2 regions of the Streptomyces sp. NPDC059861 genome follow, and region 1 is predicted to be linked to the other one. Evidence: riboswitches for the same ligand, from Rfam matches in the RefSeq annotation. Region 1 holds a riboswitch; the other holds the start of a gene.
What was found. Region 1 has a riboswitch for cobalamin ahead of ACFV6X_RS02715 (ribonucleoside-diphosphate reductase subunit alpha). Riboswitches for the same ligand answer to the same signal wherever they lie in the genome.
Positions count from the first base shown of each region.

Region 1 (10,079 bases):
GTCGACCACGTCGAACGCGAAGCTCATGTGCATGGTCTCGTCGCGGAACACCCAGTTGGTGCCGGTCGCCAGGCCGTGCAGCAGACCCCGGCTGCGGAACCAGTAGACGTACGCGAAGGCGCCGTAGAAGAACAGGCCCTCGATGCACGCGGCGAAGCAGATCAGGTTGAGCAGGAAGCGGCGGCGGTCGGCCTTCGACTCCAGGCGGTCCAACTTCTCGACCTCGTTGATCCACCTGAAGCAGAACTCCGCCTTCTCGCGGATGGACGGGATGCTCTCGACGGCGTCGAACGCCGCCGCCCGGTCCTCCGGGTCGGGGAGGTAGGTGTCCAGCAGGGTCAGATAGAACTGGACGTGCACGGCCTCCTCGAAAAGCTGGCGGCTCAAGTAGAGCCGGGCCTCGGGGGAGTTGATGTGCTTGTACAGCGTCAGCACCAGGTTGTTCGCCACGATCGAGTCGCCCGTCGCGAAGAACGCCACCAGGCGGCCGATCAGGTGCTGCTCCATCGGGGACAGCTTCGCGAGGTCGGCGACGTCCGAGTGGAGGTCGACCTCCTCCACGGTCCAGGTGTTCTTGATGGCGTCCCGATAGCGCTCGTAGAAGTCCGGGTAGCGCATCGGACGCAGAGTCAGCTCGAAGCCGGGGTCGAGAAGGTTCTGGGAACGGGTGGACATCACTGGCAGGCCTCGCAGGACTCGGGGTTTTCCAGGGAGCAGGCGACCGCTTCGGGGTCCGGGGTCGCCTGGACGGGGATGGTGGCTTGCGCCTGGGCCGCGCGGGCGATGCGGGTCGCGGGGCGCGAGCGCAGGTAGTAGGTCGTCTTCAGGCCCGACTTCCAGGCGTACGCGTACATCGAGGAGAGCTTGCCGATGGTCGGCGTCTCCAGGAACAGGTTCAGCGACTGGGCCTGGTCGAGGTACGGGGTGCGCGCGGCAGCCATGTCGATCAGCCCGCGCTGCGGGAGCTCCCACGCCGTGCGGTACAGCTGTCGTACGTCCTCGGGGATCCAGGCGAAGTCCTGCACCGAGCCGTTCGCCTCGCGCAGCGCCTCACGGGTGCGGGCGTCCCAGACGCCGAGGTCCTTCAGCTCCTGCACCAGGTAGGAGTTGACCTGGAGGAACTCGCCGGACAGCGTCTCGCGCTTGAAGAGGTTCGACACCTGTGGCTCGATGCACTCGTAGACACCGGCGATCGAGGCGATCGTCGCGGTGGGCGCGATGGCCAGCAGCAGGGAGTTGCGCATGCCTACCGCCGCGATTCGCTCGCGCAGCGCCGCCCAGCGCTCCGGCCAGGTCGGCTCGACGCCGTAGTGGTCGGGGTGCAGCACGCCCCGGGCGGTACGGGTCTTGTCCCAGGCGGGCAGCGGCCCGTTGCGCTCGGCGAGGTCGGCGGACGCCTCGTACGCGGCGAGCATGATCCGCTCGGCGATCCGGGTGGACAGCGCCTTCGCCTCGGGCGAGTCGAAGGGCACCCGCAGCTTGAAGAAGACGTCCTGCAGGCCCATCGCGCCGAGGCCGACGGGGCGCCACCGGGCGTTGGAGCGGCCCGCCTGCTCGGTCGGGTAGAAGTTGATGTCGACCACGCGGTCGAGGAAGGTCACGGCGGTGCGGACGGTGGCGTCCAGCCGCTCCCAGTCGATGCCGTCGCCCACGACGAACGCGCCCAGGTTGACCGAGCCCAGGTTGCAGACGGCCGTCTCGCCGTCGTCCGTGACCTCCAGGATCTCCGTGCAGAGGTTCGAGGAGTGGACGACGTGGCCCGGCTCGGCGGTCTGGTTGGCGGTGCGGTTGGCGGCGTCCTTGAAGGTCATCCAGCCGTTGCCGGTCTGCGCGAGGGTGCGCATCATCCGGCCGTACAGCTCACGGGCGGGAAGCGACTTCTTCGCCAGGCCCTTCCTCTCGGCCTCGCGGTAAGCGGCGTCGAACTCCTCGCCCCACAGGTCGACCAGTTCGGGCACGTCCGACGGGGAGAAGAGCGACCACGGGGCGTCCGCGTTCACCCGGCGCATGAACTCGTCCGGGATCCAGTGGGCGAGGTTGAGGTTGTGCGTCCGGCGGGCGTCCTCACCGGTGTTGTCCCGCAGCTCCAGGAACTCCTCGATGTCGGAGTGCCAGGTCTCCAGGTAGACGGCGGCCGCACCCTTGCGCCGGCCACCCTGGTTCACGGCGGCGACCGAGGCGTCCAGCGTCTTCAGGAACGGGACGATGCCGTTGGAGTGACCGTTGGTGCCGCGGATCAGGGAGCCACGGGAGCGGATCCGGGAGTACGAGAGGCCGATGCCGCCGGCGTGCTTGGAGAGCCGGGCGACCTGGTGGTAGCGCTCGTAGAGGGAGTCCAGCTCGTCCTTGGGGGAGTCCAGCAGGTAGCAGGACGACATCTGGGGGTGCCGGGTGCCGGAGTTGAAGAGGGTGGGGGAGGAGGGGAGGTAGTCGAGGCGGCTCATGAGCCCGTAGAGCGCGGCGACTTCGTCCACCGACCGGGTGGTGTCGTCCTCGGCGAGACCCGCGGCGACGCGCAGCATGAAGTGCTGGGGCATCTCGACGACCTTGCGGGTGATCGGGTGCCGGAGCAGGTAGCGGCTGTGCAGGGTACGCAGGCCGAAGTAGCCGAAGCGGTCGTCGGCGTTCCGGTCGATCAGGGTGTCCAGGCGGTCGGCGTGCAGGCGCACGAACGCGGCCGTACGGTCGGCGATCAGCCCTTCCCGGTGCCCCACGGCGACGGACTCCGTGAAGGACGTGACGCCCTGGGAGGCGGCCTCGGCGGCGATGGAGCCGGTCAGCAGCCGCGCGGCGAGACGGGAGTAGGCGGGGTCCTCGGAGATCAGGCCGGCGGCGGCCTCCGTGGCCAGCTCACGCAGTTCGCTCTCGTCCGCCCGGGCGGAACGGCCGCGCAGCGCGGCGGCGGCGACCCGGCCGGGGTCGGCGTCGGGGAGGTCGGCGGTCAGCTCGGTCAGGGTCCGCAGCAACGCGGTTCCGGGACCGTCGGTTTCCACTTCCACCGTTGTCGCTGCGGCCGGTTCGGCTGGCGCGATGGTCACGTGGGGCTCTCCCTCGCTCGGCACAGGGGCCTTGCGGAGGGCAGGGGGCAGCACACGAGCGCACAGGGCGTCGCGTCCACCGGCCCATTCCACGAGACCCGGACGTCAGGGCGCCCGAGCCGGACGGCCGGGCGCGCTGTCGGCAGGTCCTCGGACTGACCAGGCGTGCATCCCCTTTTCAGGGCGGACACACGCAAGTACACCGTTGCGGGACAGTTCCGGATTCGCACCGGATTCCCCTGCGGCGACAGCGAGCATGAGCATACATCTAGTGCCGGGTGCCGAAGGCACCCCCATATGTTGTGTCGCCGATGACTTCAGAGCGTCAACTGGTAGGTGAGAAGCGTGATGTCGTCGAGGTCCGGGAGGGGGTTCCAGTCGCGCTCGGGGGTGCGGGTGAAGCCCAGTCGTTCGTAGATGCGGTGGGCGCTGCGCATGGTCCGCTGGGTCGACAGGACGATCCCGGTGCAGCCCTCGACGGCGCGGGCACGGTCGAGACAGGCGCGCACGAGGGCCTCGCCGACGCCTCGGCCGCGGGCCTCCCGGGCGACGGCGAGCATACGGATCTCGGCCTCCTCGGGGGCGGCTATGTCGGCCATGGGGCCGCCGGACGGGACGAAGGTGACGCCCCCCAGGACACGTTGGCGCTCGACGGCCACGAGTACCTCCGCGGCGGCGGCGCGCTTGGCGACGTCTCGCAGTTCGCCGAGGTACTCGTCGTTCTCGCCGAAGTCCAGAAGGCCGTCCTGGAGGTAGGCCTGCGCGGTGATCTCGCCGAGACCGGCGAACTCGGCGGGGTGCGCGGGGCGGATTTCGATGTCCATGGGGGGAGTGTGTACGACAGCGGGCCGCCGTGTCGCTCAGTGCCGGCGGCCCGCTGCGGGTTGTTCGGGGCTTGTCGCGCAGTTCCCCGCGCTCTTACGGGGCGCGTCTCAGTGGGCCGCTCCCGCCGTCGCCGGCGGCAGCTCCACCTGGACTCCCGGGTCGCCGGCGTCCGCCGTGTAGTCGCCGGGCTTCGTCTCGTCGACGCCCTCGGGGGCCTTCACGGCCTTCAGGACGAAGGTGAGGACCACCGTGACCACCAGGTTCAGGACGAACGCCGTGAGGCCGATGTAGCCGATCTCGCCGATGCCGGGGATCTCCGCCGAGGAGCCGCCGAAGTGCTTCTGTGTCGGGGAGGCGACGCCGTACGCCGCGACCGTGCCGTAGGTCATGCCGACCGCCCAGCCGGCCAGCAGCGCCCAGCGGTGGAACCAGCGGGTGAACAGGCCGCCGACCAGGGCGGGCATGGTCTGCAGGATCCAGATGCCGCCCAGCAGCTGGAAGTTGATCGCGACCGTCTTGTCCATCCCGAGGACGAAGACGAGGGCGCCGACCTTCACCAGCAGCGACACCAGCTTGGAGACCTTGGTCTCCTGCGCGGGCGTGGCGTCCGGCTTGAGGAAGTCCTTGTAGATGTTGCGGGTGAAGAGGTTGGCCGCCGCGATCGACATGATGGCCGCCGGGACCAGCGCGCCGATGCCGATCGCCGCGAACGCGATGCCGGTGAACCAGTCCGGGAACATGTTCTCGAACAGCTGGGGGATCGCCAGCTGGCCGTTCTCGACCTTGATGCCGGCCGCGATCGCCATGAAGCCGAGCAGGCCCAGCAGGCCCAGCATCAGCGAGTACAGCGGCAGGATCGTGGAGTTGCGGCGGATCACGTCCCGGCTGCGGCTGGACAGCACGGCCGTGACGCTGTGCGGGTACATGAACAGGGCGAGCGCCGAGCCCAGTGCCAGCGTGGCGTACGTCCACTGCGAGGCGGCGGTCGGCACCAGTCCGCCCGCACCGGCCTCCGTGTACTTGTCGTTCGCCGCGGCGAAGATGTCGTCGAAGCCGCCCAGCTTGATCGGGATGTAGATGATGGCGACGGCGATCACGATGTAGATCAGCGCGTCCTTGACGAACGCGATCAGGGCCGGCGCCCGCAGACCCGACGAATACGTGTACGCGGCCAGCACACCGAAGGCGATCAGCAGCGGCAGGTCCTTGATGAACCAGTTGGTGTCCTCGCCGCCGCCGATGCCCATCACGTCCAGCACGGCCTGGATGCCGACCAGCTGGAGGGCGATGTACGGCATGGTCGCGAGGATGCCGGTGACCGCGACGGCGAGGGAGAGCCCCTTGGAGCCGAAGCGGCCGCGGACGAAGTCCGAGGTGGTGACGTAACCGTGCTTGTGGGAGACCGACCACAGCCGCGGCAGGAAGACGAACATCATCGGGTAGATGAGGATCGTGTACGGCACCGCGAAGAAGCCGGCCGCGCCCGCCGCGTAGATCGCCGCCGGGACGGCGACGAAGGTGTACGCCGTGTAGAGGTCGCCGCCGAGCAGGAACCAGGTGATCCAGGTACCGAAGGACCGGCCGCCCAGGCCCCACTCGTCGAGGCTGTGCTCGTTCTCGGCCTTGCGCCAGCGCGCGGCCAGGAAGCCCATCACCGTGACGGCGAGGAAGAAGAGGATGAATACGGCGAGTGCGACGCCGTTCACACCGTCCTTCATGCTCCGGCACCCCCCTGCGTCTTGCGGGCGCGCTGGTCACGCTGCCACAGCCAGTAGGCGGTCATGGTGAGGGCGGTGGAGATCACGACCCAGGCCATCTGGTACCAGTAGAAGAACGGGATGCCGATGAAGGTCGGGTCCGTCTTCGCGTACGAGCCCACCCAGAGCATGGTCACGAACGGTGCTATCAGGCAGAGGGCGATGACGACGCGCACAGGCGTCACCACCGGCCCTCTGTTCACTTCTGAGGCTTCTGACATCGGGCGGCTCCGTCCCCTCGCTGATCACCTGGTGCAACGCGCAGGCAATCTAGGTCACGGTGTCCCGCTACCGGAAGCCCCTGTTCAGATACCGGTTACTTCAGCAACAACGGAAGCCCTGCCGCGGGTCCTTTTCCTGTCGGTCCGTCCGCATCCGCTCGAACTCCTGCCGGGTGGGCACCTCGGCCTCGGAGTGGTCCTTTCGGATATGCGTGACATAGCGGTCGTAGGCCGACTCGTCGGTCAGCTCACGGACGTACCAGCGCACCCCGCTAGTCACCCGGCGCAGCAGTGCCGACGGTCGCACGGCGGATCTCCTCCTTCTCCTCCCGCGTGGCGATCAGGCCGTCCGGTGCCACGATCTTCGACTCGACGTACGGGGCCTCGGTGAGCGTGGTGAGCTCGGGCCGCCGGATGTGCCGGACGCAGATCCGTGTCGAGTCCACCAGCACGACGACGATCAGCAGGGCGAGTACGGCGGTCAGGGCACCGTCCACCGTGGAGTTGGTGACGACGGTGTGCATGTCGTCCATGGACTTGGCCGGCGGCAGGATCTCGCCCCGGTCGATGGCGTCCTGGAACACCTGCCGCTGCTTGAAGAAGCCGACCTTGGGGTCGCTGGAGAAGACCTTCTGCCAGCTGGCGGTCAGGGTGACGACGGCGTCCCAGGCGAGCGGGACGCCGGTGATCCAGGCCCACTTGAGGCGGCCGGACTTGATCAGGAGCGTCGTGCAGACCGCCAGTGCCACGGCCGCCAGCAGCTGGTTGGAGATGCCGAAGACCGGGAACAACTGGTTGATGCCGCCGAGGGGCTCGTGGACGCCCACCCAGAGGAAGTAGCCCCACATCCCGCAGACGATCGCACTGGTGATGATCAGGCCCGGCTTCCAGCTGACGTTGCGGAAGGGCTTGTAGACGTTGCCGAGGGTGTCCTGGAGCATGAACCGGCCCACGCGCGTGCCGGCGTCCAGTGCGGTCAGGATGAACAGCGCCTCGAACATGATCGCGAAGTGGTACCAGAACGCCTTGAGCCCGCCGCCGGTCACCTCCGAGAAGATCTGCGAGACACCGACGGCGAGCGTGGGGGCCCCGCCCGTGCGGGACAGCAGCGTCGACTCCTCGACGCTCTTCGCCGCCGCGGCGAGTTGCTCGGGGGAGATCTGGTAGCCCCAGCCGCTCACCACCTGGGAGGCCTGCTCCACGCTCGTGCCGATGACGCCGGCGGGCGCGTTCATCGCGAAGTACAGCCCCGGGTCGATGACGCTCGCCGCGATCAGCGCCATCACGGCGACGGACGACTCCATCAGCATGGAGCCGTAACCGATCATCCGGATCTGCGTCTCCTTCTGGATCATCTTCGGGGTGGTGCCGGACGAGATCAGCGCGTGGAAGCCCGACAGCGCTCCGCAGGCGATGGTGATGAAGACGAACGGGAAGAGGGAGCCCGCGAAGACCGGGCCGTCGCCGCGGGAGGCGAAGTCGGTGACCGGGTCCATCTTCAGCGTCGGAAGCGCGATGACGACGCCGAGGGCGAGCAGCAGTATCGTGCCGATCTTCATGAAGGTGGAGAGGTAGTCGCGGGGCGCGAGCAGCATCCACACCGGCAGGATCGATGCGATGAAGCCGTAGGCCACCAGCCAGATGACCAGCGTCGAGGGGGCGAGCGTGAAGGCCTCGGCCCAGGACGACTCGGCGACCCAGCGGCCGGCGATCAGCGCGACCAGCAGCAGGCTCACGCCGATGAGTGACACCTCGGCGACCCGGCCGGGCCGCAGGACACGCAGGTAGAAGCCCATCACCAGGGCGATCGGGACGGTCATCGCGATGGAGAAGGTGCCCCAGGGGGACTCGGCGAGGGCGTTGACGATGACCAGGGCCAGCACGCCGAGCAGAATGATCATGATCGCGAACGCGGCGAGCAACGCGGCCGCGCCGCCGAACGGGCCGATCTCCTCCCGGGCCATCTGGCCGAGCGAGCGGCCGTCACGGCGGGTCGAGAAGAACAGCACGACCATGTCCTGCACCGCGCCCGCGAGGATGACGCCGGCGATGATCCAGATCGTGCCGGGCAGATATCCCATCTGCGCCGCGAGCACGGGGCCGACGAGGGGTCCGGCGCCGGCGATCGCGGCGAAGTGGTGGCCGAGCAGGACACGGCGGTCGGTGGGGTGGAAGTCGATGCCGTTGTCGAGCCGTTCCGCCGGGGTGGCGCGGGTCCTGTCGACCTTGAGGACCTTGTACGCGATGAACTTCGCGTAGAAGCGGTAGGCGATCGCGTAGGAGCCGAGGGCCGCCGCGACCATCCAGGCGGCCGAGACCTCCTCGCCCCGCGACAGCGCGAGCACGGTCCAGCCGGTGGCGCCGACGAGGGCGACGAGGCTCCAGATGACGATGGTTCGGGCGTTCGCTGTGCGCACGGGTCGTCCTCCCGTCGTATGCGTTACGGAAGGACCGTAGGACAGGTGGTGTGACCTGCGCTACACCGCGGACCGGCTCATGCCTCGGGGCCCGCCCTTCACGCGCGGGCCCCGCTGTTCACGCCGCGAGGCCTCGCCTCGCCTTTTACTCCTCGGGCCGCTTGAGCCGGGCCACGAACTTGTAGCGGTCGCCGCGGTACACCGAGCGCACCCACTCCACCGGCTTGCCCTCCCGGTCCAGCGAGTGCCGGGACAGCATCAGCATCGGCAGGCCGACGTCGGTGCCGAGGAGACCGGCCTCCCTCGGGGTGGCCAGCGAGGTCTCGATGGTCTCCTCGGCCTCCGCGAGATGGACGTCGTAGACCTCGGCGAGCGCGGTGTAGAGGGACGTGTACTTGACCAGGCTGCGACGGAGTGCCGGGAAGCGCTTGGCGCTCAGGTGGGTGGTCTCTATGGCCATCGGCTCGCCGTTGGCCATGCGCAGCCGCTCGATGCGCAGGACCCGGCCGCCGGGGGTGATGTCGAGCAGCTCGGCGAGCCGGTCGTCCGCGGTGATGTAGCCGATGTCCAGCAGCTGCGAGGTGGGTTCGAGGCCCTGGGCGCGCATGTCCTCGGTGTACGAGGTGAGTTGCAGCGCCTGCGACACCTTCGGCTTGGCGACGAACGTGCCCTTGCCCTGGATCCGCTCCAGCCGGCCCTCGACCACCAGCTCCTGAAGGGCCTGGCGCACCGTCGTGCGGGAGGTGTCGAACTCCGCGGCCAGCGTGCGCTCGGGCGGGACCGGTGTGCCGGGCGGCAGGGTCTCCGTCATGTCGAGCAGATGCTTCTTCAGGCGGTAGTACTTGGGCACGCGTGCGGTACGGACGGGTGTCCCGCTCTCGTTCTCCGCACTGCTGACCTCAGTGCTCATGCTCCGCCTTCCCGGCTCACGTACCGACACGACCGACGTCCGCCGGTCACGGCTCACATCGTGGCACGACCGCGCGCGAGAGGTTTCCCGCACGCTCCGTGATCCCCCCTGTATACCCTCGGCGCCCCCGATGGTCTAGTCCATGAAGGTCATGTGGTCTACCTCGGAGTGGGTGATGGAGCCACTGTTTTCGAGGGGTTCTTACTTAAAGGTTCCTGCATATGTAGGTCCCATAACGGCTGGTCGGGCCGTACACGAGACCCTTGACACGTCCTATGGTCTGGGCCAAGCTCCCCGGTACTGGTCTACACCATTGGTCCAGGTCCCGGCCCCAGGGCGGTACGTCAGTCACCGCGGGGACGAGGGGGGTTTGTGGCATCCCTGAGGAGGGTGGCGTGAAGCGCAAGCTGATATCCGCGATCGGTGTCGCGGCGATGATGGTCTCCATTGCGGCGTGCGGGGGCGACAAGGGCGACGAGGGCAAGTCCGGCGCGGACGGCTTCGCGGGCCAGACGCTCACGGTCTGGGTGATGGACGGCTCCTCGCCGGACCAGTGGCAGAAGGACGTCACCGCCGCATTCGAGGCGAAGACCAAGGCGAAGGTCAAGTTCGAGATCCAGCAGTGGAACGGTATCCAGCAGAAGCTGACCACCGCCCTGTCCGAGGAGAACCCGCCCGACGTCTTCGAGATCGGCAACACCCAGACCCCGGCCTACGCCAAGACCGGCGGCCTCGCCGACCTGGCCGACCTCAAGTCCGAGATCGGCGGCGAGTGGACCGAGTCGCTGAACAACTCCTCGGTCTTCGAGGGCAAGCAGTACGCGGCGCCGTGGTACTTCGCCAACCGCGTCGTCCTCTACAACAAGAAGGTCTGGGCCGACGCCGGCATCAAGGACACGCCCAAGACCCGC
Region 1 is NZ_JBHWJQ010000002.1:129,783-139,861, reverse strand. Features, by position in the region: gene ACFV6X_RS02720 (ribonucleotide-diphosphate reductase subunit beta) at 1-675, opposite strand, end outside; gene ACFV6X_RS02715 (ribonucleoside-diphosphate reductase subunit alpha) at 675-3,038, opposite strand; cobalamin riboswitch at 3,162-3,339, opposite strand; gene ACFV6X_RS02710 (GNAT family N-acetyltransferase) at 3,356-3,862, opposite strand; gene mctP (monocarboxylate uptake permease MctP) at 3,971-5,581, opposite strand; gene ACFV6X_RS02700 (DUF3311 domain-containing protein) at 5,578-5,841, opposite strand; gene ACFV6X_RS02695 (YbdD/YjiX family protein) at 5,942-6,148, opposite strand; gene ACFV6X_RS02690 (carbon starvation CstA family protein) at 6,114-8,258, opposite strand; gene ACFV6X_RS02685 (GntR family transcriptional regulator) at 8,404-9,168, opposite strand; gene ACFV6X_RS02680 (extracellular solute-binding protein) at 9,564-10,079, shown strand, end outside.

Region 2 (10,079 bases), on a different contig from region 1:
GAGGACGCGTAGCCGCGGGTGCGTGCACGGGGAGGCGTGGAGCATGGACGCGTGGACACGTGCACAGCGAAAGGACCTACGAGACGGGTTCCCTTCGCCGGTATTGCCCGGATCAGGTGGCTGGGGGTCGCCTTCCGGTTCGCCCGGTCCGCTCGGCCGTGACGTCCTTCCGGCCTCTCAGCCCGACCGTCGACGTCGGCACCGGCGGAAGCTCTCGCCTCTCGCAGGAGTCGGCTACTCCGGTCGAACTCCCTCACTCGTCCCGTAGGCCTGATATCAGAGTAAGACGCCCTTCGTGGAATAGAACCCCCAGAGGGGATTTTTTTACTCAAATCTCCCTTTACTCCTCGGGCGGGAACACCGCCTCCCCGCTCCCCAGCAGCGTCAGGGTGATCGCCTCGACGGGACAGCTCTCGGCGGCCGCCAGGATGCCCTCGCCCGCGTCCGCCTCCGCTTCGAGGGGGCGGGACTGGCGGCCCGTGTCGAGGCGGAACGCGTGCGGGGCGTGGTGGACGCACTGGGCCGAGCCGATGCACAGGGAGCGGTCGACCTGAACCTGCCAGCGATCGCCCACGGCTCAGCCCTCCCAGCCGGACGGCAGGTGGATCATCTTGTGTTCGAGGTACTCGCCGTAGCCCTCCGGGCCGAACTCCCGCCCCAGGCCGGAGTTCTTGTAGCCGCCGAACGGGCCGAGCATGTCGAGGCTGAAGGTGTTCACCGAGTACGTGCCGGTACGGACCTGGCGGGCGATCTCGAGGCCGTGGCCCACGTCAGCGGTCCACACGCTGCCGCTCAGCCCGTACTCGGAGTCGTTCGCGATCTTCACGGCCTCGGCCTCGTCGCCGTACGGCAGGAGGCAGATCACCGGGCCGAAGATCTCCTCGCGGGCGATCCGCATGGAGTTGTCGACGTCCCCGAAGAGGGTCGGTTCGACGTACCAGCCGCGCTCCAGGCCCGCCGGGCGCCCGCCGCCCGTGAGGATCTTGGCGCCCTCCTCCTGGCCGATGCGGATGTAGTCGAGGTTGCGCCGCTGCTGCCGCCGGGCGACCAGCGGCCCCACCTGCGTCGCCGGGTCCAGCGGGTCGCCGACGACGAGCGCGCTCGCGGCCGTCGCGAACGCCTCCGCGAACTCCGGGTAGCGCGAGCGCGGCAGCAGGATCCGGGTCTGCGCCACACAGGCCTGCCCGTTGTTCATCCAGGCCGCCGGCACGATCCCGGCCACGGCGCTCTCCAGGTCCGCGTCCGGCAGCACGACCGCCGCCGACTTGCCGCCCAGCTCCAGGGTGACGCGGGTCAGGTTGCGCGCGGCGACCTCCATCACGCGCCGCCCCGCCGGCACCGAACCCGTGAACGACACCTTGTCGATCGCGGGGTGCCCGACGAGGTACTCGCTCACCTCACGGTCGGCGGGCAGGATCGACAGCACACCCTCCGGGAGCCCGGCCTCCCGCGCGATCTCGCCGAGCAGATACGCGTCCAGCGGCGACTCCGGTGAGGGCTTGAGGACGACCGTGCAGCCGGTCAGCAGCGCGGGGGCGAGCTTGGCGGCGGCCACGAACTGCGGGACGTTCCAGGGCACCACCGCCGCGACGACCCCGACCGGTTCGCGCCGCACGAGGAGCCGCCCGAGCACGCCGTCGCGCGTCTCCTCGCAGGGGAAGTCACGGGCGACCCGGATCGCCGCGTCCCAGACCATCATCGCGCCGAGCGCCTGCGCGAGGACGCTCCAGGAGTACGGCGACCCGTTCTCGGACGAGATCACGCGGGCGATCTCCTCGTGCCGGGCGGCGATGCCGTCCTTGATCCGCCCGACGACCGCGATCCGCTCGTCGAGGGACATCCGTGGCCAGGGCCCCTCGTCGAAGGCCCGGCGGGCGGCCGCGAGCGCCCGGTCCACGTCCTCCGCCGAGGCGTGCGGCACACGTCCGATGACCTCCTCGGTGTGCGGGGAGATCACCTCGATGACGTCCTTGCCGAGGGGATCGGTCAACTCCCCGCCGATGAACAGCTGTCCGTGTTCCACGAGCTCCGTCATGGCGACTGCCTCCCTGATCCCCGACGCCGCGCCCTTGACGCTCCATCAGGTATGCGGACTACGAAGACTGATACCAGCTCGCCCCGGAGGAGTCCACGGCCCGGAACCGGTGACTCGGGCTCCCATGGAAACGTGTTCTAGTTATAGTGACCGCACGGTGGCGATCGGGGGAACCCATGACGCAGGTGCACGACCACGGTGGCGGCGTACGGTCCCTGAAAGTCCCCATCCCGGACAATCCCCTCGGCCACACCCTCGTGCACGTCGTCGACACGGACGCCGGCCCGGTGCTGATCGACACCGGCTGGGACGACCCGGCGTCCTGGGACGCCCTCGCCGCGGGGCTCGCGGCGTGCGGCACCTCGGCCGCCGAGGTGCACGGCGTGGTCGTCACCCACCACCACCCCGACCACCACGGCCTGTCGGGCCGGGTGCGGGAGGCGTCGGGGGCGTGGATCGCGATGCACGCGGCGGACGCGGCGGTGGTACGCCGCACACACGAGGCCCGTCCCGAGCACTGGTTCTCGTACATGGCGGACAAACTCACCGCGGCCGGCGCCCCCGAGGCCCACATCGCCCCCCTGCGCGCCGCCCGCGGCCGCCTCCCCGGCCTCTCCCCCGCCCTCCCCGACCGCGAGATCGTCCCCGGCGAGCTGCTCGACCTCCCCGGCCGCCGGCTGCGCGCGATCTGGACGCCGGGCCACACGCCGGGCCATGTCTGCCTGCACCTGGAGGAGGAGCACCCCGCCCGGCTCCCGGGCCACGGCCGCCTGTTCTCCGGCGACCACGTGCTGCCCGGGATCACCCCGCACATCGGCCTGTACGAGGACCCGGACGACACGACCGTCACCGATCCGCTCGGCGACTACCTGGCCTCCCTGGAGCGCGTCGCCCGCCTCGGGCCCGCCGAGGTCCTCCCGGCGCACCAGCACGCCTTCACCGACGCCCCTGCCCGGGTGGCCGAGTTGCTCACCCATCACGAGGCGCGTCTCACCGGTCTGCTGGTGCTCCTGACCGAGCCCCTCACCCCCTGGCAGCTCGCCGAGCGCATGGACTGGAACCGCCCCTGGGCCCATATCCCCTACGGTTCCCGCAACATCGCCGTCTCGGAGGCGGAGGCCCATCTGCGCCGCCTGGTGAAGCTGGGGCGGGCGGAGGCGGTGCCGGGGAGCGATCCGGTCACGTACGTGGCGGTCTGAGGCCTTCGCGGCACCGGGACGAGCCCGGGCCGGACCTCCGGTAGATTCGGCCCGGTCCCCGGACGACGGCGGCCACCGCCGCTCGTACGTCCTGACCCCTTCTCTCATCCCTTGTCCTCCACGGGAGTTCGCATGGCGTGGCCGCGACTACGGCGCCGCAGGGCCGTTCCGGCGCCCGCCGTGCCGGCGCCGTGCGCGCTCGGCCGGCACACGGTGCACACCGAACGTCTGCTGCTCCACACGCCGGCGACGCAACTGGACCTGGTGGCCGCGATCGCGACCGGGTCGGACGGCGGGGCCCAGCGGTGGCTCGGGCTGCGGGACGAGGAGATCGTGGCCGACATCCGGCTCCGCGAGACGCTGGTGCGCATGCGCCCGGGCGACAGCGACCGGAGGCTCCCACGGGAGCTGCTCGCGACCTTCGAACTCGACCCCGGGGCGGACGTCACGGTCCTGGTGGCGGTACGCCGGGACGACGGCCGTTACGCGGGAGCCCTCCAGTTGAACCACGCCGACGGCCAGACGGGCGGCTGGCTCGCCCCTCACGCCCGTGGCCTGGGTCTCGGCGCGGAACTGTTCCACGCGGGCGCGCTGCTCGGCCACGCCCACTTCGGCATGGACACCGTCCACGCGGGGACCGAGGCGACCAACGCGGCCAGCCGGGGCGCCCTCACGCGGGCGGGCTTCGTCCCGGCCGAGGGGCCGCCCCGGCACACCTTGCGCGACGGCCGCGAGATCGACTCGACCTGGTTCCGCCACGAGTCCGGCCCGGTCGGCCGCTGCCGTGCGGCGGCCTGGTCAGACCCGGGCCTAGGCCCGGCCGGGTGTGACCGGCGCCCCACGGGGGGTTCGGCTACGGGCGGGTAGAGTGGCCCGGTCGTCATCACACCCGTACGGGGGAAAGCCGGTGCAAATCCGGCGCTGACCCGCAACCGTGAGCAGCCGAGGCTGTGAGCCGGACCGCCCCGCACGGAAGCGTGACCGGCTCAAGTGCACCGGCAACCGGCCGGTGTACGGCACCGTCGAGGTATACGGAGCCGAGCCGCCCGGGGGTTGCCCGTGCTGCGCGGCTCCCCCGCAGGGAGAGGCACCCGCCGATCATGAATGTCGTCCGCCGCAGCGCAGCGGCCCTGGCCGTCACCGCAGTGATCGGTGCCGCCGCGACCCCGGTCGCCCACGCCGCGAGCCCCTCGCCGTCGCTGCCCTCGGGCCTGTACGGCACGGGCGACCCGACCTACGACGGCGTGTGGCGCCAGTCGCTCGCCCTGCTCGCCCAGGACGCCGTCGGCGTGCGGCCCGCCGCCTCGGCCGTGGACTGGCTCGCCGGACAGCAGTGCGCCGACGGCGCGTTCGCGCCGTACCGCGCCGACACCGCCAAGGCCTGCGACGCCAAGACGCCGGTCGACACCAACATGACCTCCGCCGCCGTGCAGGCGCTCGCCGCGCTCGGCGGGCACGACGCCGTCACCGGCAAGGCCGTCACGTGGCTGAAGTCCGCGCAGAACAAGGACGGCGGCTGGGGCTACACCGCCGGCAGCCCCAGCGACGCCAACTCGACCTCCCTCGTGATAGGCGCCCTCTCCGCCGCCGGCGAAAAGCCGAAGAACGTCGTCAAGGGCGGCAGGTCCGCCTACGACGCCCTGCTCGCGTTCGCCATACCGTGCGACGACGGCAAGGGCGCCGGCGCCTTCGCCTACCAGCCCGACGAGAAGGGTGCCCTCGCCGCCAACGCGGACGCCACCGCGGCCGGTGTGCTGGGCGCGCTCGGCAAGGGCCTGACCGCCGAGGCCGCCGGCACCGGGGCCGCGCCCTCCTGCACCGACGGCGACGACCTCACGCCCGAGCAGGCCGCCGCGAACGGCGCCTCCTACCTCGCCGACGCCCTCGCCGCGGACGGCCACCTCATGTCGGCGCTCGCCGGTGCCGAGGACCAGCCCGACTACGGCAACACCGCCGACGCCGTCGTGGCCCTCGCCGCCCAGGGCGGCGCCGCACAGGCGGCCGGGCCGCTCAAGTGGCTCGAGCGGAACGCCACCACGTGGGCCAGGCAGAGCGGCCCCGCCGCCCACGCCCAGCTGATCCTCGCCGCGCACGCGGCCGGCGCCGACCCGCGCGACTTCGGCGGCACGGACCTCGTGCGGCTGCTGGGCGCGTCGGGGCCCGCCCCGCAGGCCGCGAAGCAGACCGCCGCCGCGGACAGCGACGCCAAGTCCGAGTCGGAGGACGGCTTCGGTGTCTGGTGGTACGTCGGTGTCTGCCTGGTCGCCGGTGTCGGCATCGGCTTCCTGCTCAGCGGCCGGAACCGGAAGCAGCAGCCGTGACCCGCCGTGCGGCGCTCCTGCTCACCGCCCTCCTGATCGCCCTGGCGGGCGGTACGGGCCCGGCCCAGGCCACCGGCTACCGCTACTGGTCGTTCTGGGAGCGCGAGGGCAAGGCGTGGACGTACGCCACCCAGGGTCCCTCCACCGCCCGCCCCGCCGACCGCTCCGTCCAGGGCTTCCGCTTCGCCGTCAGCGAGGACTCCCAGGACGCCTCCCAGCCGCGCGGCGAGGCCGGCTTCACGACGATCTGCGCCGGCACCCCCGCGCGGGACGGTCTGAAGCGGGTGGCCCTGGTCATCGACTTCGGCACGGCGTCGGACGCTCCCTCCGGCGAGACCCCGCCCGCGTCCCGCACGGCCTGCGCCCGGCTCGCCCCGGACGCGACGACGGCGGACGCCCTGGCGGCGGTCGCCAAGCCTCTGCGCTACGACGCCAACGCCCTGTTGTGCGCGATCGGCGGCTATCCGGAGAGGGGCTGCGGGGAGCAGGTCTCGTCGGAGAGGAAGGCGTCGCGGGCATCGGAGGACGAGAGCGGCGGCGGCCCGTCGCTTGGCATCGTCGCCGGGGTGGCGGCGGTGGCGGTACTGGGCGCGGCAGCCGGCTGGCAGGCCCGCCGGCACAGACATGGCTGACACGGGCTCGGGGGCGGACGGGCGGGGCATCCCGCCGGCGCGGGTGGGCGTCCCCGCCCCTCGGCGCCGGCACTCCCTGCACGTCCACCCCACCCCCCGGCGCCGGCACTGCCTGCACGTCCACCCCACCCCCCGACGCCGGCACTCCGTACCCGTCCACCCCGGTGCCTGGTGGCTCTGGTCCCTGGCCCTGGGCACCGCGGCCACCCGCACCACCAACCCCCTCCTCCTCGCCCTCCTCGTCACGGTCTCGGCCTACGTCGTCACCACTCGCCGCCCCCACACCCCTTGGGCCCGCTCCTACGGCGCCTTCGTCAAGCTCGCCCTCGCCGTGCTGTTCGTCCGTCTTCTCTTCGCCGTCACCCTCGGCTCCCCGCTCCCCGGCTCCCACACCCTTCTCACCCTCCCCGAAGTCCCCCTACCGGCCTGGGCGCAGGGCATCCGCCTGGGTGGCCGGGTCACCGCCGAGACCCTCGTCTTCGCCCTGTACGACGGCCTGAAACTGGCCACCCTCCTGATCTGCGTCGGCTCGGCCAACGCCCTCGCCAGCCCCACCCGCCTCCTCAAGTCCCTCCCGGGCGCGCTCTACGAGATGGGGGTGGCCGTTGTCGTGGCGCTCACCTTCGCCCCGCACCTCATCGCCGACGCCCAGCGCCTGCGCGCCGCCCGCCGTCTGCGCGGCCGCCCGGACAAGGGCCTGCGGGGCCTGCTCCAGGTGGGCCTCCCCGTCCTCGAAGGCGCCCTCGAACGCTCCGTCGCCCTCGCCGCCGCCATGGACGCCCGCGGCTACGGCCGTACCGCGCGGGTGCCGCCCGCCGTCCGCCGTACGACCGCCGCCCTCACGCTCACCGGTCTGCTCGGCGTCTGCGCCGGAACGTACGGACTGCTCACCGCGGAAGGCGGCACCTACGGCCTGCCCGTCCTGCTCGCCGGTCTCGCCGCCGCGCTCGCCGGCCTCTGGCTGGGCGGCCGTCGCACCCCCCGCACCCGCTACCGCCCCGACACCTGGAACGCCCGTTCCTGCCTGGTCGCCGCCTCCGGCGTCGCGGTCGCCGTCCTGCTGACCCTCGCGGCCTCCGCCGACCCCGCGGCCCTGCACCCGGGCGTGATCCCGCTGGTCCCCCCCACCCTGCCGCTCCTGCCCGCCGCGGCCGTACTCCTTGGCCTGCTCCCGGTGTTCGTCACCCCCGCTCCCGAGCCGCCCACATCGGCACGACCCGCTCCTGAGGAATCCGAGGAGAAGCCCTCATGATCCGCTTCGAGGACGTCTCCGTGACCTACGACCGAGCGGCCGAACCCACTGTCCAGGGCGTGGACTTCGAGGTCCCGGAAGGCGAACTCGTCCTGCTCGTCGGCCCGTCCGGGGTCGGCAAGTCCACCCTTCTCGGCGCGGTCAGCGGCCTGGTCCCGCACTTCACGGGCGGCACCCTGCGCGGCCGGGTCACGGTCGCCGGCCGCGACACCCGCACCCACAAGCCGCGCGAACTCGCCGACGTCGTGGGCACGGTCGGCCAGGACCCCCTCGCGCACTTCGTCACGGACACGGTCGAGGACGAACTCGCCTACGGCATGGAGTCGCTGGGCCTCGCCCCGGACGTGATGCGCCGCCGCGTCGAGGAGACCCTCGACCTGCTCGGTCTCGCCGATCTGCGCCACCGCCCGATCGCCACCCTCTCCGGCGGCCAGCGGCAGCGCGTCGCGATCGGCTCGGTCCTCACCCCGCACCCGAGCGTGCTCGTCCTGGACGAGCCGACCTCCGCGCTCGACCCGGCCGCCGCCGAGGAGGTACTCGCCGTCCTCCAGCGCCTCGTGCACGACCTCGGGACGACGGTCCTGATGGCCGAGCACCGCCTGGAGCGCGTCGTCCAGTACGCCGACCAGGTCGCCCTCCTCCCGGCTCCGGGAGCGGCCCCACTCCTGGGCACCCCGGCCGAGATGATGGCCGTGTCCCCGGTGTACCCGCCGGTCGTGGACCTCGGCCGCCTGGCGGGATGGTCCCCCCTCCCTCTCACGGTCCGGGACGCCCGGAGACGGGCCGCGGACCTGCGCCGACAACTTGAGGGACGGGACACCGTCGCCTCCCGGGGGCGCGGGGAACCGCGTGACCAGCCACACGGGACCCGCACCCGCGATCGATCCGCACCCCCCGAGACCTGGGGCGCCCCTCACCGGCGGTTCCGGCGCAGACGCCCTCTCGCCCCTCCGGCCTCGCCGTACGCCGCCGAAGTACAAGCCCTCGCCGTCACCCGCGGCCGCGTCCCCGCCCTGCGCCACATCGACCTGACCGTCTCCCCCGGCGAGACCATCGCCCTCATGGGCCGCAACGGCGCCGGAAAGTCCACGCTGCTCAGCACCCTGGTGGGTCTCGTCCAGCCGTCTTCCGGAAGCGTCCGCGTGGGCGACGCGACCCCGCACCGCACCCCGCCCCCCGAACTCGTACGCCGGGTCGGCCTCGTGCCGCAGGAGCCACGCGACCTGCTCTACGCCGAGACGGTCGCCGCCGAGTGCGCGGCGGCCGACGCCGACGCGGGCGCCGAGCCCGGCACCTGCCGGGCGCTGGTGTCGGAGCTGCTTCCCGGAATCACCGACGGCGCGCACCCGCGCGACCTCTCGGAGGGCCAGCGCCTCACGCTCGCGCTGGCGGTCGTCCTCACCGCCCGCCCGCCGCTGCTGCTCCTGGACGAACCGACCCGGGGCCTGGACTACGCGGCGAAGTCCCGTCTGGTCACGCTGGTGCGGGGGCTGGCCGCCGAGGGGCACGCGGTCGTCCTGGCCACGCACGACGTGGAGCTGGCCGCCGAGCTGGCCCACCGGGTGGTCCTGCTGGCCGAGGGCGAGGTGATCGCGGACGGCCCGACGGCGGACGTGGTCGTCTCGTCCCCTTCCTTCGCCCCGCAGGTCACCAAGATCCTCGCCCCGCAGCGGTGGCTCACGGTGCCCCAGGTGAGGGAGGCGCTGTCATGACCGGTCCCGTCCGCCTCGGCCCCCGTTCCCTCGTCGCCCTCACTTTCACCAGCGCGGTCGGTGGCGCCGCCTTCTTCTGGCCGTTCCTCGCGCCGCCCACCTCCCAGGTGGCCGCGCACGCCCAGGACGCGCCGTGGCTGTTCGCGGGTCTGCTGGTCCTCCTCATAGGAGTGGTGGCGGCGACGATCTCGGAGTCGGGGCTCGGTCCGAAGGCCGTGGCCATGCTCGGTGTGCTGGCGGCGACGGGGGCGGCGCTTCGGCCCATCGGCGCCGGTACGGCGGGCATCGAGCCGATGTTCTTCCTGATGGTGCTGAGCGGACGCGTGCTCGGGCCGGGCTTCGGGTTCGTGCTCGGGGGGATCACCATGTTCGCGTCGGCCCTGCTCACGGGCGGGGTGGGCCCGTGGATGCCGTTCCAGATGCTGGCGATGGGCTGGTTCACGATGGCCGCGGGCCTGCTCCCGGCGCCGGACCGGCTGCGGGGCCGCGCCGAGCTGCTGCTCCTGGCCTGCTACGGCTTCCTGGCGGCCTTCGCCTACGGCACGATCATGAACCTCGCGGGCTGGCCCTTCATGGGCGCGCTGGCCTCGAACATCGCCTTCGACCCGGACGCGCCGGTCCCCGCCAACCTGGCCCGGTTCCTGGCGTACTGCCTGGCCACCTCCCTCGGCTGGGACCTGGGCCGGGCGGTCGTCACGGTCGTCCTCACCGTCACGCTCGGCCCGGCGGTCCTCAGGGCACTGCGCCGGGCCACGCGCCGCGCCGCCTTCGAGACGCCGGTCACATTCGCCCCTCCCCCGTCGTCATCGCAGGGTGAGAGCCCGCGCACGGACGGTCACACGGGCGGTGAAGCACCCCACATGACGCACGTCACCAACGAACCGCGGTAGTAGATCCGCAGGCCTGTCATGTACGCGGCATCAGGGCC
Region 2 is NZ_JBHWJQ010000012.1:32,441-42,519, reverse strand. Features, by position in the region: gene ACFV6X_RS13270 (TetR family transcriptional regulator) at 1-12, shown strand, start outside; gene ACFV6X_RS13265 (ferredoxin) at 341-574, opposite strand; gene ACFV6X_RS13260 (aldehyde dehydrogenase) at 578-2,035, opposite strand; gene ACFV6X_RS13255 (MBL fold metallo-hydrolase) at 2,212-3,234, shown strand; gene ACFV6X_RS13250 (GNAT family N-acetyltransferase) at 3,367-4,101, shown strand; cobalamin riboswitch at 4,092-4,217, shown strand; gene ACFV6X_RS13245 (prenyltransferase/squalene oxidase repeat-containing protein) at 4,335-5,555, shown strand; gene ACFV6X_RS13240 (SCO2322 family protein) at 5,552-6,187, shown strand; gene ACFV6X_RS13235 (energy-coupling factor transporter transmembrane component T) at 6,180-7,439, shown strand; gene ACFV6X_RS13230 (ABC transporter ATP-binding protein) at 7,436-9,151, shown strand; gene ACFV6X_RS13225 (ECF transporter S component) at 9,148-10,041, shown strand.
Region 2: another riboswitch for cobalamin. It lies ahead of ACFV6X_RS13245 (prenyltransferase/squalene oxidase repeat-containing protein); the one in region 1 lies ahead of ACFV6X_RS02715 (ribonucleoside-diphosphate reductase subunit alpha).